DNA from 2 places in the [Enterobacter] lignolyticus SCF1 genome. Region 2 is predicted to be linked to the other one. Evidence: predicted binding sites of a transcription regulator. Region 2 holds the regulator's gene; the other holds the start of a gene.

Region 1 (7,253 bases), 1.4 Mb from region 2:
TGATGTCGATGCAGTCTCAGGCCTGCCAGCAGCTGGCGAAATCCATTCTGCTGCGTACCCCCTACCAGCATGACGGACGCTTTGAGCGCGTATTCGCCCACCTTGATGCGGCGCTCGATCGCGTCAAGGCCAGCGGCGCGCCAGCCGAGCAGATGAAGGCGCTGGGTTTTCTGCTCAATAACCTGCGCGCCATCGACGCTCAGTTGGCCACCATTGAGTCAGAACAACAGCAGGCGCAGCCGCAAAGCGAAACAGAAACGCTGCTGGCCGACGACAGCCTGCACGGCTTTAGCGACATCCGCTTACGCCTGAGCCGCAACCTGTCGCCGGAATCGGCGCTGTTCCGCCATGCCGTGAGGATGTCGCTGGTGCTATGCGCGGGCTATGCCTTCATTCAGTTTACCGGGCTGCACCACGGCTACTGGATCCTGCTGACCAGCCTGTTCGTCTGCCAGCCTAACTACAACGCCACCCGGCACCGCCTGGCGCTGCGTATCGTCGGCACGCTAATCGGTGTGGCGATTGGCCTGCCGGTGCTGCTGCTGGTGCCGTCGGTTGAAGGACAGCTGCTGCTGATCGTCCTCACCGGCGTGCTATTCTTTGCGTTTCGCAACGTCCAGTACGCCCATGCAACCATGTTCATCACGCTGCTGGTGCTGCTGTGCTTCAACCTGCTGGGCGAAGGATTCGAGGTCGCCCTGCCGCGCATCTTCGATACCCTGCTCGGCTGCGCCATCGCCTGGGCCGCCGTCAGCTTTATCTGGCCGGACTGGAAATTCCGCAACCTGCCGAGGGTGCTGGAGCGCGCCATTGACGCTAACTGCCGCTATCTGGACGCCATCCTCGAGCAGTACCATCAGGGACGCGATAATCGTCTGGCATACCGTATCGCCCGCCGCGATGCTTATAACCGCGATGCGGAGCTGGCGTCGGTAGTGTCTAACATGTCGACGGAGCCGCGCATGACGGACGAGATGCGGGAAACCGCGTTCCGTTTGCTGTGTCTCAACCACACGTTTACCAGCTACATTGCAGCGCTGGGCGCCCATCGGGAAAAGCTAGGAAACCCGGAGATCCTGACGCTGCTTGATGACGCCGTCTGCTATGTGGATGACGCCTTTCACCATACCCCGGCAGATGAGCAGCGCGTGCAGCTGTCGCTATCCGGGCTGATGGAGAGGATCCGCCATCTTGAGCCGAGAGCCGACAGCAAAGAGCCGCTGGTGCTGCAGCAGATTGGCCTGATGGTAAGCCTGCTGCCGGAGATTTGCCGTCTGCAGCAGCAGGTGCTTTGCCAACCGCGTTAACCTCTCTTCTCCTGTGTCAGCATCTCAGCCCATTCCTGCAGATGCTGACGCCGCTGGTGCGGAATAGCCGCCGCATGGAGCCCAAGTATTGCGCCTTCCAGAGCAAACAGAACGCTCACGTTCAAATCTTTTCTGAGCCTGCGCAGCCGAAACCAGACGGTGGCGGAGCCCAGCGCGCGAAGCGTTTGCGGATCCTTGACGCCGCTTTCATGCAGCAGCATCTCCAGCTGGAACGAGATATTCGGTAAATCCTTCAGCCGCCCCGTTCCCCGTCGTCGCCGTTTCTCCTGCAGCGCTTCGCCAAGCGACTGCTTTGACAGCTGCAACAGCAAAGGCCTGTTCAGCCAGAGGTCGTCATCCACCCGGTAATAGTTCAGGGAAACGCGCCTGCCGCGTTTCGAGAGCGTCAGCAGCGTCGGCGGATGCGTAACGTGATAGGTCGCGCTTTCCTCGCATACCCTGAGGTACAGCTCCCCCTCCGCCACCATGGCGAATACCGTGTCGTCGACGGAGAGGCTGTACCCGCCAAACAGCGCGCGATGGCGAATCTTTCCCAGAGGCGACAAACATTCTTCAGATTCATAGATCCGTTGATACGATAATTTTTTCATGATTATTCCCTGTAATCATGGACATAGATTCAACATGTGATAACGGATCCGCTAACAGGGAAAATAGGAAACTTCAGCCACTGGGGCAAGATCAACCTGCGACAGTTCACCGTAACCGGACAATTTTGCGAGATGCTTTCAGAAAATGAGGTTGATCTTTGTACTCAGTGGATGTACTGTATATTCATACAGTAACCCACAAGGCGGGATGCACTATGTACACTTCTGGTTATGTTAATCGCTCATCAATGACTCCGGCGTCCACAGCGGGCCGCCCTTCTCAGCCCCTTTCCAGCGGACTGATCAGCGAAGTGCTTTACCGTGAAGATCAGCCAATGATGACGCAGCTGCTGCTGTTGCCTCTTCTGCAGCAGCTGGGGCAGCAGGAGCGCTGGCAGCTGTGGTTAACGCCGCAGCAGAGGCTGAGCCGCCAGTGGGTTCAGGCATCCGGATTATCGCTGTCAAAAGTGATGCAGGCAAATCAGATGACGCCGCAGGAAACGCTGGAGTCGATGATTCGCGCCTTGCGCACCGGTAACTATAGCGTGGTCATCGGCTGGCTGCCGGAAGCATTGACTGAAGAGGAACATATTCGGCTGGTTGACGCAGCGGAAGAAGGTAACGCGTTGGGGTTTGTGATGCGCCCTGTACGCAACAATCCCCTGCCACCGAGACAATTTTCAGGCGCAAAAATTCACTCAAATGTGTTTCATTGAGTGAAATTAAGATTTTTCCTGGTATTTTTTTTAGACGTTCGATAACCCACTCTTTCTAAGGGTCAATTTTGCGGGAATGCTTGTCTGGCGCGGTTTGCAGCATTTTATACCGCCTAAAAAATAGGCGCATTTGTTAAATAATGTGTACACAATTCTTTTTTTTTCATATGCCTGACAGACTTCACACTTGTAAGTTTTCAGCTACGTTGTAGACTTTACATCGCCAGGGGTGCTCGGCTGACACTATATATTGGCATAGTTATTAACAAGTCACGCCCCCGGTGAAGGATTTAACCGTGAGTTCCTGATGGATCTTCATGGCGATTTTGGATGATAACGAGGCGCAAAAAATGAAAAAGACAGCTATCGCGATTGCAGTGGCACTGGCTGGCTTCGCTACCGTAGCGCAGGCCGCTCCGAAAGATAATACCTGGTATGCAGGTGGTAAACTGGGTTGGTCCCAGTTCCATGATACCGGTTGGTACAACGATGACCTGAACAACAACGGCCCGACTCACAACAGTCAGCTGGGTGCCGGTGCGTTCGGTGGTTATCAGGTGAACCCGTACGTTGGTTTCGAAATGGGTTATGACTGGCTGGGCCGTATGCCGTACAAAGGCGACAAAGTTAACGGCGCATTCAAAGCTCAGGGCGTTCAGCTGACCGCTAAACTGGGTTACCCAATTACTGACGATCTGGACATCTACACCCGTCTGGGCGGCATGATCTGGCGTGCAGACTCCAGCAACAGCATCGCTGGCGACAACCACGACACCGGCGTTTCTCCGCTGGTTGCTGGTGGCGTTGAGTGGGCAATTACCCGTGATATCGCAACCCGTCTGGAATACCAGTGGGTTAACAACATCGGTGACGCAGGTACCGTCGGCGTTCGTCCGGACAACGGCATGCTGAGCCTGGGTGTTTCCTACCGTTTCGGCCAGGGCGAAGTTGCAGCTCCAGTAGTTGCTCCGGCTCCGGCTCCGGCTCCGGCTGTACAGACCAAACACTTCACTCTGAAGTCTGACGTTCTGTTCAACTTCAACAAAGCGACCCTGAAACCGGAAGGTAAACAGGCTCTTGATCAGCTGTACTCCCAGCTGAGCAACCTGGATCCGAAAGACGGTTCCGTCGTTGTTCTGGGCTACACTGACCGCATCGGTTCTGAAGCATACAACCAGAAACTGTCCACCCAGCGTGCTCAGTCTGTTGTAGATTACCTGGTATCTAAAGGTATCCCGGCTAACAAAATCTCTGCACGTGGCATGGGCAAATCTGACCCGGTTACCGGCAGCACCTGTAACAACGTGAAAGCTCGCGCTGCACTGATCGACTGCCTGGCACCAGATCGTCGCGTAGAGATCGAAGTTAAAGGTATCAAAGACGTTGTAACTCAGCCGCAGGCTTAAGTTTCTCGTCTTATAAAAAAACCCCGCGCTGCGGGGTTTTTTTTGCCAGAACGAAAAACGCGAAGGTTACTCTTTACCTAACAGCGCCTGTAAATCCTGCTTCAGACTGCTCATCTTCGTCGCGTACTTCTCTTTGTTTTCCGCGTCTTCAATCAGCTGCACAATGGTCTCGGATAGCGTTTTGCCGCGACGCTGCGCCAGCCCCGCCAGCCTCTGCCAGACCATAAACTCCAGATCGATAGATTTCTTCCGCGTATGCTGATGCTCGGCGTTAAAATGCCGCTTACGCCGCGCGCGAATGGTCTGCTTCATGCGGTTTTGCAGGTCAGGATTCATATGCTGCTCAATCCAGCCGTTAACCTGCACGGGTTCATTTTCGAGCGTCAGCAATACATCTACCGCTTCCTGAGCAGCGCTGGCCTCAACATAGCGGGTGATAAGCTCGCCTTCGCGATGCTTCTTTACCAGATAATGCCATTTCCAGCCGCTTTCAAGGTTTTCCAGTTGTTGATATTTCATTGCGATCTCAATGTGACCGTGTAACTCATTTCAGAATAACAGGTTTTTACCGTTGTGCTGAGAAGAAATCGCCTTCCGTGCGCAGCGTCGGGAAGCCGCTGAAAGATGCCCGCTATTCCCCGTGTGCTCGCTGGCAGCATAGGGTATAATCCTTTGCTTTACATCTAACTAAAAAACAGCGACTTTGACCATTACTAAACTTCCCCGACGCGCTCTTGTCCCTGATACTGAGGCCTTTCAGACGCTGTTTGCACAGCCTGACCTGGCTTCGGATCCCGGTTCTTTACTGAGCGACACTCAGGCGCGCTTATTTTACGCGCTGGAGCAATTTCTCCATCCGCAGGCGATCTCCTCATTTCTGCTGGTGAAAGCGCCGGAGGAGCCCGATTATTTTCAGCTATTGAACGACGCAACCGTCGAGCTGCGTGAGCCCGCTGAAACGCTGACCGGCGTGAATTACCAGATACAGGGTAAGAACGTGACGATGCAGCCCGCCGGGCAGGCAGACGACAATTTTGCAAGCCAGGGTCCCGTCATTCACGCCGATTGGGTGGAGGCTGAGCAGCTGTTCGGCTGCGTACGTCAGTTTAATGGTGAAATTAGCCTGCAGCCGGGCCTGGTGCATCAGGCCAACGGCGGCGTGCTGATCCTCTCTCTGCGCGCGCTGCTCGCGCAGCCGCTGCTCTGGATGCGCCTGAAAAATATCGTCACCCAGCAGCGTTTCCGCTGGCTCTCCTTTGATGACGCCCGTCCCCTGCCCGTCAGCATCCCGGCCATGCCGCTTTCGCTGAAGGTGATGCTGGTCGGCGAACGGGAATCGCTTGCCGATTTCCAGGAAATGGAGCCGGAGCTGTACGACACTATTATTTACAGCGAATACGAAGACAACCTGCAGATTGTTGACGAAGAGACGCAAAAGCTGTGGTGCCAGTGGGTATGGCATATCGCGCATCAGCAGAATCTGCCGGGACCCGACGCCTCGGCCTGGCCATTGCTTATCCAGGAAGCCGCGCGTTATACCGGCGACCAGCAAACGCTGCCGCTGTGTCCGCTGTGGATTGGCCGCCAGCTGCGCGAAGCGGCCGCCTTTTGCGATACCGGCAGCCTGAACGCCGAACAGCTTGCGACGATGCTAAATCAGCGCCAGTGGCGCGAGGGGTATCTTGCTGAACGGATGCAGGACGAAATTTTACTTGAGCAGATCCTTATCGAAACCGACGGCGAGCAGGTCGGTCAGATTAATGCGCTGTCGGTCATTGAATTTCCGGGCCATCCGCGCGCGTTCGGCGAACCATCCCGTATCAGCTGCGTGGTCCATATCGGCGACGGCGAATTTACCGATATCGAACGCAAAGCCGAGCTGGGCGGTAACATTCATGCCAAGGGCATGATGATCATGCAGTCGTTCCTGATGGCAGAGCTGGGTCTTGAGCAGCAGATCCCCTTCTCGGCCTCGCTGACGTTCGAGCAGTCCTACAGCGAAGTCGACGGCGATAGCGCCTCAATGGCTGAGCTCTGCGCGCTGATAAGCGCGCTGGCCAACGTTCCGGTGAATCAGAGTATTGCCATCACCGGCTCCGTCGACCAGTTTGGGCGGGCGCAGCCCGTCGGCGGGCTGAATGAGAAGATTGAAGGGTTTTTCGCTATCTGCCAGCAGCGCGGGCTGACCGGAAAACAGGGCGTCATTATTCCGTCGGCGAATATTCGTCATCTGAGTCTGGCCCAGGACGTACAGCAGGCGGTAGAGGCCGGCGAGTTTTCGCTCTGGGCGATTGATGATGTTACCGATGCCCTTCCGCTTCTGACCCAGCTGGTGTGGGACGGCGAAGGCAAAACGACGCTGCTACAAACTATCCAGGAGCGTATCGCGCAGGCGACGCAGCCGGACGCGCATCAGCGCCCCTGGCCGCTGCGCTGGCTAAACTGGTTTAATTCCAACTGATCGGACTTGTTCAGCGTACACGTGTTAGCTATCCTGCGTCGCGAACTCAAAATAAGGCTTACTGAAAACATGGTAGATAAACGCGAATCCTATACAAAAGAAGACCTTCTTGCCTCTGGTCGCGGTGAGCTGTTTGGCGCTAAAGGCCCGCAGCTGCCGGCACCGAACATGCTGATGATGGACCGTGTCGTCAAAATGACGGAAACGGGCGGCAACTTCGATAAAGGCTACGTTGAAGCAGAGCTGGATATTAATCCGGACCTGTGGTTCTTCGGTTGTCACTTTATCGGCGATCCGGTCATGCCGGGCTGCCTCGGTCTTGACGCCATGTGGCAGCTGGTCGGTTTTTACCTCGGCTGGCTGGGCGGTGAAGGCAAAGGGCGTGCTCTGGGCGTAGGCGAAGTGAAGTTTACCGGTCAGGTTCTGCCGAGCGCGAAGAAAGTCACCTACCGTATCCACTTCAAGCGCATCGTTAACCGTCGTCTGATCATGGGTCTGGCCGATGGTGAAGTGCTGGTTGATGGTCGTCTGATCTATACCGCAACCGACCTGAAAGTTGGTCTGTTCCAGGATACTTCCGCGTTCTGATCCCCCTGTTTTATACGACGTATAAACGGCGAAGCCTCCATGTATGGAGGCTTCTTAATTTAAAGAGACAGCATCAGGCGACTACTGCCCTGTCCTCCATGGCTTCTCGCCAGCCTCCCAGCCAATGAGACCTTTGATTCAAGGTCTGGTAAGGACACATTTCT
Region 2 (7,253 bases):
ACCAGAAGCCGCACCTCCTCCAGCGTGTTGTTGATGAAGGTATGGCACACCCCGGTTCCCGCCGGAAAACCGACGCTGTCGCCCGGCTCCAGCTGCCAGAGATAGCCGTTGATCCATGCCTGCGGACGCCCCTCCAGCACGTAGATAAACTCTTCCTCGTCGCTTTCCGCATGGGGATACGAGGTGCGGCGCCCCGGCGGCAGGCGCTCATGATGAATACCAAGACGCATCAGCCCAAGCCGACGCGCCAGCGGCGCGCCGATGGACATCAGCTCACGGCTGTCGGCATAGCGCGAATCATCCGCGTCTTCCAGTTCACGCCAGTGGCGAATACAGTCCGGTCTTTTCATGACTTTATTCCTGGATGTTGAGATGCGTCAGGTATAGCACACCCGGCGGGTTCTCGGTGTTTTTGGGATAACATGATAAAGTAAGGGTTTACTTCCACCGATCTGAGGACGTTCATGGAAAAGACCCCATCGCAGGACCTGCTCGCACAGGCTGAAAAGCTGTGCGCTCAACGCGGCGTGCGTCTGACACCGCAGCGTCTCGAAGTTCTACGCTTGATGAGCCTGCAGCAGGGCGCCATCAGCGCTTACGATCTCCTCGATCTGCTCAAAGTCAGCGAGCCGCAGGCAAAGCCCCCGACGGTGTATCGTGCGCTGGAATTTCTGCTGGAGCAAGGCTTTGTCCATAAGGTGGAGTCCACTAACAGCTATGTGCTGTGCCACCTCTTCGATAAGCCGTCTCATACCTCCGCCATGTTTATCTGCGACCGCTGCGGCGTGGTGAAAGAGGAAGCCGCTGAGGGCGTGGAAGACATTATGCATATGCTGGCCGCCCGCATGGGGTTTGCGCTGCGCCACAACGTGATTGAAGCGCATGGCCTGTGCGCGCAGTGCGTTGAAGTGGAAGCCTGCCGTTCTCAGGACTGCTGCGGGCACGACCACACCATTCAGGTTAAGAAAAAGCCGCGCTAAGGCCTGCGGCGGCGTAGCGCCACCGCCAGCCCGTTACGAAAACCAGCTATCGCGCCGCCAGTGCCGACGCCAGATCCATGCCAGCGACATCCCGCGCAGGGCAAGAAAGACGGTCAGCGACAGCCATAGCCCATGGTTGCCGAGCGCCGGGACGCTCAGCAGCGTCAGGGCAAACCCCACCGCCGCAATCGCCATACTGTTACGCATCTCCGCCCCTCGCGTGGCGCCGATAAACATGCCGTCCAGCAGGTAGCACCAGACGCCGATCACCGGCAGCACCATCTGCCAGAAAACGTAGCGGTCCGCCAGTTGGCGCAGTTCCGCAAGCGAGGTCAGCAGGGCGACGATGTGCTCGCCGGCGATGGCATAGACCCCGGCAAACGCCAGCGCCACAATGCCCGCCTGTCGGCAGGCCGCGTTCCACACGTGCAGCAGCTGGCTGCCGTCGCGGGCGCCGTAGGCCTGTCCTGAATGGGCCTCCACCGCAAAGGCAAAGCCGTCGAGGGCGTAGGCGGTAAAGGTCAGCATCGTCATCAGAACCGCATTGACCGCTACGATATCGGGGCCCAGGCGCGCGCCGAACACCGTCAACGCGCCAAAGCACAGCTGCAGCAGCAGGGAACGCAGCATGATGTCGCGGTTGAGCGCCAGCAGGCGACGGAAGTTGCCGCGCCACGTCGTTTTCAGCATCGTCACGCTGATGCCGCGCAGGGTCATCACCCGCCGTACCATCAGCAGACCGATGAAGAAGGTCGCGTACTCGGCGCAGACGGTCGCCAGCGCGGCGCCCTGCACGTTCATATGCAGCCCCATCACCAGCCAGAGGTCGAGCGCAATGTTAAGCACGTTGCCCACCACCAGCAGGATAACCGGCGCCCGGGCGTACTGTACGCCGAGCAGCCAGCCAAGCAGCACCAGATTAGCCAGAGAGGCCGGGGCGCTGAGCCAGCGGATTTCAAGAAAGCGTCTGGCCTGCTCCAGCACCGCATCGCTGCCGCCCACAATATGCAGCGCCAGCTCAATCAGCGGCGTACGCAGCAGGACGATCGCCGCCCCGGCGCCCAGCGCCAGCAGCAGCGGCTGGATCAGCGCCCGCGCCAGGCGCAGAGGGTCTCGCGCACCAAACGCCTGAGCGGTTAATCCCGTGGTGCTCATACGCAGGAACAGCAGCAGCATAAACAGGAAACTGGTCGCCGTTGCGCCAATGGCAACGCCGCCCAGGTACACCGGGCTGTCGAGATGGCCGATCACGGCGGTATCCACCAGGCCAAGCAGCGGTACGGTGATGTTGGAGAAAATCATCGGCAGCGCGAGGCGCCATAACGCTTTATCCGCAGGGGTAAACAGCGACATGGAGAAAACCTGTGGTGATCAGAAATCGCGGCGGCGCCAGGAAAAGCGCCGCCGGAGAAGGGAGGAAATTACAGCCACTCGCCGTTGCGAATCACGCCGACCGCCAGTCCTTCGATGGAGAAATTATGCTGACGCAGATCGACCACAATCGGGGAAAACTCGCTGTTTTCCGGCAGCAGTTCCACGACGCTGCCCTGCTTTTTCAGACGCTTCACGGTAACTTCATCGTCGATACGCGCGACGACGACCTGGCCGTTACGCACGTCCTGCGTTTTATGTACCGCCAGCAGATCGCCGTCGAGGATGCCGATATCCTTCATCGACATGCCGCTTACGCGCAGCAGGAAGTCCGCGCTGGGTTTGAACATCGCCGGGTCGACCTGGTAGTGACCCTCAATGTGCTGCTGCGCCAGCAGCGGTTCACCCGCGGCGACGCGCCCCACCAGCGGCAGCCCTTCTTCCTCTTCCGTCAGCAGACGGATCCCGCGGGAAGCGCCGGAAACGATTTCAATTGCGCCTTTACGCGCCAGCGCTTTCAGATGCTCTTCAGCAGCGTTCGGGGAGCGGAACCCCAGACGCTGCGCGATTTCCGCACGCGTGGGTGGCATCCCCGTCTGGCTGATGTGATCCCGGATGAGATCAAACACCTCTTGCTGCCTGGTCGTTAACGCTTTCATTCCGCCCCCTGGGTGTATATACAGTTATGCTGTGAGTATATACAGTTAACGGCGAATTTGGAACCACAAAACGCATAAAAAACCAGACGTTTGCGCAATTCCACGAGCCTTATCGCAAATGTGGCCAGAGAAGCGTGCCCCAGGTGATGAGGGCGATAAAAATCGACAGCAGCACCGCCGCCGACCCCATATCCTTAGCGCGCCCCGACAGCTCATGGCGTTCGGAACCGATGCGATCGACCACCGCTTCAATCGCACTATTGAGAATTTCCACTATCATCACCAGAAGCACAGAGCCAATCAGCAGCACGCGCGTAATGGCGTCGACATCCAGCCAGCACGCGATAATGACGGCGATGACGGCCACGGTGCCCTCCTGACGGAATGCGGCTTCGTTTTTCCACGCGGCGCGGAATCCCTGCCAGGAATAGCCTGCCGCTTTGATGATTCGGGTAAGCCCGGTGGTATCATTTGCCATCAAAAAACCCTTTTTTCATATTTAGCGTCAATGTCACTTTGCATCAAACGCGGTAGAACAGAAATCCTGCGCACTTTCTGTTATCCTTGCGGCGCATTTGCATGATTAACCAGAGGCTTTACATCGTTTATGTCTGGCTGGCCACGAATTTACTACAAATTACTGAATTTACCATTAAGCGTGCTGGTAAAAAGCAAGTCCATTCCGGCGGAACCTGCCCCGGAGCTTGGGCTCGATACGTCACGCCCTATTATGTACGTTCTGCCGTATAACTCGAAGGCGGACCTACTGACGCTGCGCGCCCAATGCCTGGCGCACGACCTCCCCGACCCGCTGGAACCGCTGGAAATCGACGGCACCGTGCTGCCGCGTCATATTTTCATCCATGGCGGACCGCGCGTGTTTACCTGGTACACGCCGAAAGAAGAGTCCATCAAGCTGTTCCATGACTACCTGGATCTGCATCGCAGCAATCCGAATCTGGACGTGCAGATGGTGCCGGTTTCGGTAATGTTCGGCCGCTCGCCGGGTCGTGAAAAAGGCGAGGTCAACCCGCCGCTGCGCATACTCAACGGCATCCAGAAATTCTTCGCCGTCACCTGGCTTGGCCGCGACAGCTTTGTCCGCTTCTCGCCGTCGGTGTCGCTGCGCTGGATGGCCACCGAACACGGCACTGATAAAACGATAGCCCAGAAGCTGGCGCGCGTCGCGCGTATGCACTTTGCCCGTCAGCGTCTGGCGGCAGTAGGCCCGCGCCTGCCGGCGCGTCAGGACCTGTTCAATAAGCTGCTGGCGTCGAAAGCCATCGCCCGCGCCGTAGAAGACGAAGCGCGCAGCAAGAAAATCTCCCATGAGAAAGCGCAGCAAAACGCCGTGGCGCTGATGGAAGAGATCGCCGCCAACTTCTCCTATGAGATGATTCGCCTGACCGACCGCGTGCTGGGCTTTACCTGGAACCGTCTGTACCAGGGGATCAACGTCCATAACGCCGAGCGCGTGCGCCAGCTGGCCCACGACGGCCACGAGATTGTCTATGTGCCCTGCCACCGCAGCCATATGGACTACCTGCTGCTCTCCTACGTGCTCTATCACCAGGGGCTGGTGCCGCCGCATATCGCCGCCGGCATCAACCTGAACTTCTGGCCCGCCGGGCCGATTTTCCGCCGCCTGGGCGCGTTCTTTATTCGCCGCACCTTTAAGGGCAACAAGCTCTACTCCACCGTTTTTCGCGAGTATCTGGGCGAGCTGTTCAGCCGCGGCTACTCCGTGGAGTATTTTGTCGAGGGCGGCCGCTCCCGTACCGGGCGTCTGCTGGATCCGAAAACCGGCACCCTGTCTATGACCATCCAGGCGATGCTGCGCGGCGGCACCCGCCCAATCACCCTCGTGCCTATCTACATCGGCTACGAACACGTGATGGAAGTGGGCACCTACGCCAAAGAACTGCGCGGCGCGACGAAAGAGAAAGAGAGCCTGCCGCAGATGCTGCGCGGCTTAAGCAAGCTGCGCAACCTCGGCCAGGGCTACGTCAACTTCGGCGAACCTATGCCACTGATGACCTGGCTCAACCACCACGTTCCGGAGTGGCGCGAGTCTATCGACCCGATTGAAGCCATTCGTCCGGCCTGGCTGACCCCGACGGTCAACAGCATTGCCGCCGATCTGATGGTGCGTATCAACAACGCCGGGGCGGCGAACGCCATGAACCTGTGCTGTACCGCCCTGCTCGCCTCCCGCCAGCGTTCGCTGACCCGCGAGCAGCTGACGCAGCAGCTGGAGTGCTATCTGCAGCTGATGCGCAACGTGCCATACTCGACGGACTCCACGGTTCCGACGGCGACCGCCAGCGCGCTTATCGATCACGCGCTGCAGATGAACAAGTTCGAAGTCGAGAAAGACACCATCGGCGATATCATCATTCTGCCGCGCGAGCAGGCGGTGCTGATGACCTACTATCGCAACAACATCGCGCATATGCTGATTCTGCCGTCGCTGCTGGCGGCTATCGTCACCCAGCATCGCCACATTTCCCGCGAAAGCATGCTGCGCCATGTGGAAACGCTCTATCCGATGCTGAAAGCCGAGCTGTTCCTGCGCTGGGACACCGCGGAGCTGGCGGGCGTTATCGACATGCTGATTGCGGAAATGCAGCGCCAGGAGCTTATCTCGCTGCATGATGACGAGGTGCGGATCAACCCGTCGCACTCCCGCTCCCTGCAGCTGCTGGCCGCAGGCGCTCGCGAGACGCTGCAGCGCTATGCGATCACCTTCTGGCTGCTGAGCGCTAACCCGTCCATCAACCGCAGCACGCTGGAAAAAGAGAGCCGCACGGTGGCGCAGCGCCTGTCGGTGCTGCACGGCATCAACGCGCCGGAGTTCTTCGATAAAGCGGTATTCAGCACGCTGGTGCTGACGCTGCGCGACGAGGGCTATATCAGCGATACAGGCGATGCGGAGCCGGAAGAGACGATGAAGGTCTATCAGATGCTGGCGGAGCTGATTACCTCCGACGTGCGTTTGACTATCGAGAGCGCGTCGCAGGACGCGTAAACGCAAAAGGCCCTCTCAGCGAGAGGGCCTTTTTATTAGCTGAAGTAGCTCATCGCCAGGCCGATAAACAGCACCAGCCCGACATAGTTGTTGTTCATAAAGGCCTTAAAGCAGGCGTCGCGCTCGCGGTTTTTGATCAGCTTTTGCTGATAGACAAACAGCGCGCCCGCCACGAACACAGACCAGTAAAACGCCCCGTTAAGCCCGCTCAGCCAGCCCACTGTCGCCATCATCGCCAGCACGGCAACCTGCAAAATACCGATGATAAGCTTATCGCTTTCGCCAAACAGAATGGCCGTCGATTTGATGCCTATCTTCAGGTCGTCATCGCGGTCCACCATCGCATACTGGGTGTCATACGCTACCGCCCAGCAGATATTGGTCAGGAACATCAGCCAGCAGCTCAGCGGCAATGATTCGCTCACCGCCGCATAGGCCATCGGTATCGACCAGCCGAACGCCGCCCCCAGCACCACCTGCGGCAGGTGGGTGTAGCGCTTCATGAACGGGTAAACCCAGGCCAGCGCCAGGCCCGCTACCGACAGCAGAATGGTCATGCGGTTAAGCGTCAGCACCAGCAGAAAAGAGAGCAGCACCAGCAGCACGAACAGCGCCCGGGCCTCGTTCTCGCTGACGTCGCCGCGGGGCAGCGGGCGGTTGGCGGTGCGCTTCACGTGGCCGTCAAATTTGCGATCCGCGTAGTCGTTGACCACGCAGCCCGCGGCGCGCATCAGCCAGACGCCGGCGACAAACACGGCGAGGATCCACAGCGGCGGTACGCCAGGCGTCGCCACCCACAGCGCCCACAGGGTGGGCCATAGCAGCAGCAGCGTGCCAATCGGTTTGTCAGTACGCATCAGGCGGTTATAGGCCTGCAACTTGTTCTGCGTCAGACTCCACTCCATCTTTACTTCCTCTCAGTACAACGGTGATGCAGGTAAAAACAGCTCCGTCAGCAGCAGCGGTTTTCCGCTCAGCCGAAGGCGGGAACGGCGTCCCCAGAGCTCTGCATGCTTGCCAATCTCAATAAAATCTCGGGTCAGGGTCGATGAGGTAAACAGGTAACGTCCGAGCGGCGTTTTCCCGAGGTTCTGCAGCGCCAGCTCCGGGCCGCACAGCGTCGACGCCGGCACCACGGTCCGCCCGGCAAGCCAGGGCTCATCGTCGGCGCAAAGCAAAATTTCGCGCAGCCAGTAGCGCTCGTCAACGGGCAGC

Evidence for each region. Region 2 encodes LexA, which represses DNA repair genes until DNA is damaged. Its sites were predicted from a motif close to TNCTGTATGTACATACAGNA; they were not measured.
Region 1: sulA (SOS-induced cell division inhibitor SulA) is a predicted target of LexA. The motif match lies at 2,093-2,112, and genes of this name have one in related genera.

What each region holds. Positions count from the first base shown of each region.
Region 1 is NC_014618.1:3,010,474-3,017,726, forward strand. Features, by position in the region: gene yccS (YccS family putative transporter) at 1-1,307, shown strand, start outside; gene ENTCL_RS14110 (TfoX/Sxy family DNA transformation protein) at 1,304-1,918, opposite strand; gene sulA (SOS-induced cell division inhibitor SulA) at 2,134-2,634, shown strand; gene ompA (porin OmpA) at 2,985-4,040, shown strand; gene matP (macrodomain Ter protein MatP) at 4,107-4,559, opposite strand; gene ENTCL_RS14130 (AAA family ATPase) at 4,744-6,501, shown strand; gene fabA (bifunctional 3-hydroxydecanoyl-ACP dehydratase/trans-2-decenoyl-ACP isomerase) at 6,571-7,089, shown strand; gene rmf (ribosome modulation factor) at 7,163-7,253, opposite strand, start outside.
Region 2 is NC_014618.1:4,438,693-4,445,945, forward strand. Features, by position in the region: gene ENTCL_RS20590 (cupin domain-containing protein) at 1-350, opposite strand, end outside; gene zur (zinc uptake transcriptional repressor Zur) at 465-980, shown strand; gene dinF (MATE family efflux transporter DinF) at 1,014-2,333, opposite strand; gene lexA (transcriptional repressor LexA) at 2,402-3,010, opposite strand; gene ENTCL_RS20610 (diacylglycerol kinase) at 3,120-3,488, opposite strand; gene plsB (glycerol-3-phosphate 1-O-acyltransferase PlsB) at 3,618-6,038, shown strand; gene ubiA (4-hydroxybenzoate octaprenyltransferase) at 6,074-6,943, opposite strand; gene ubiC (chorismate lyase) at 6,956-7,253, opposite strand, start outside.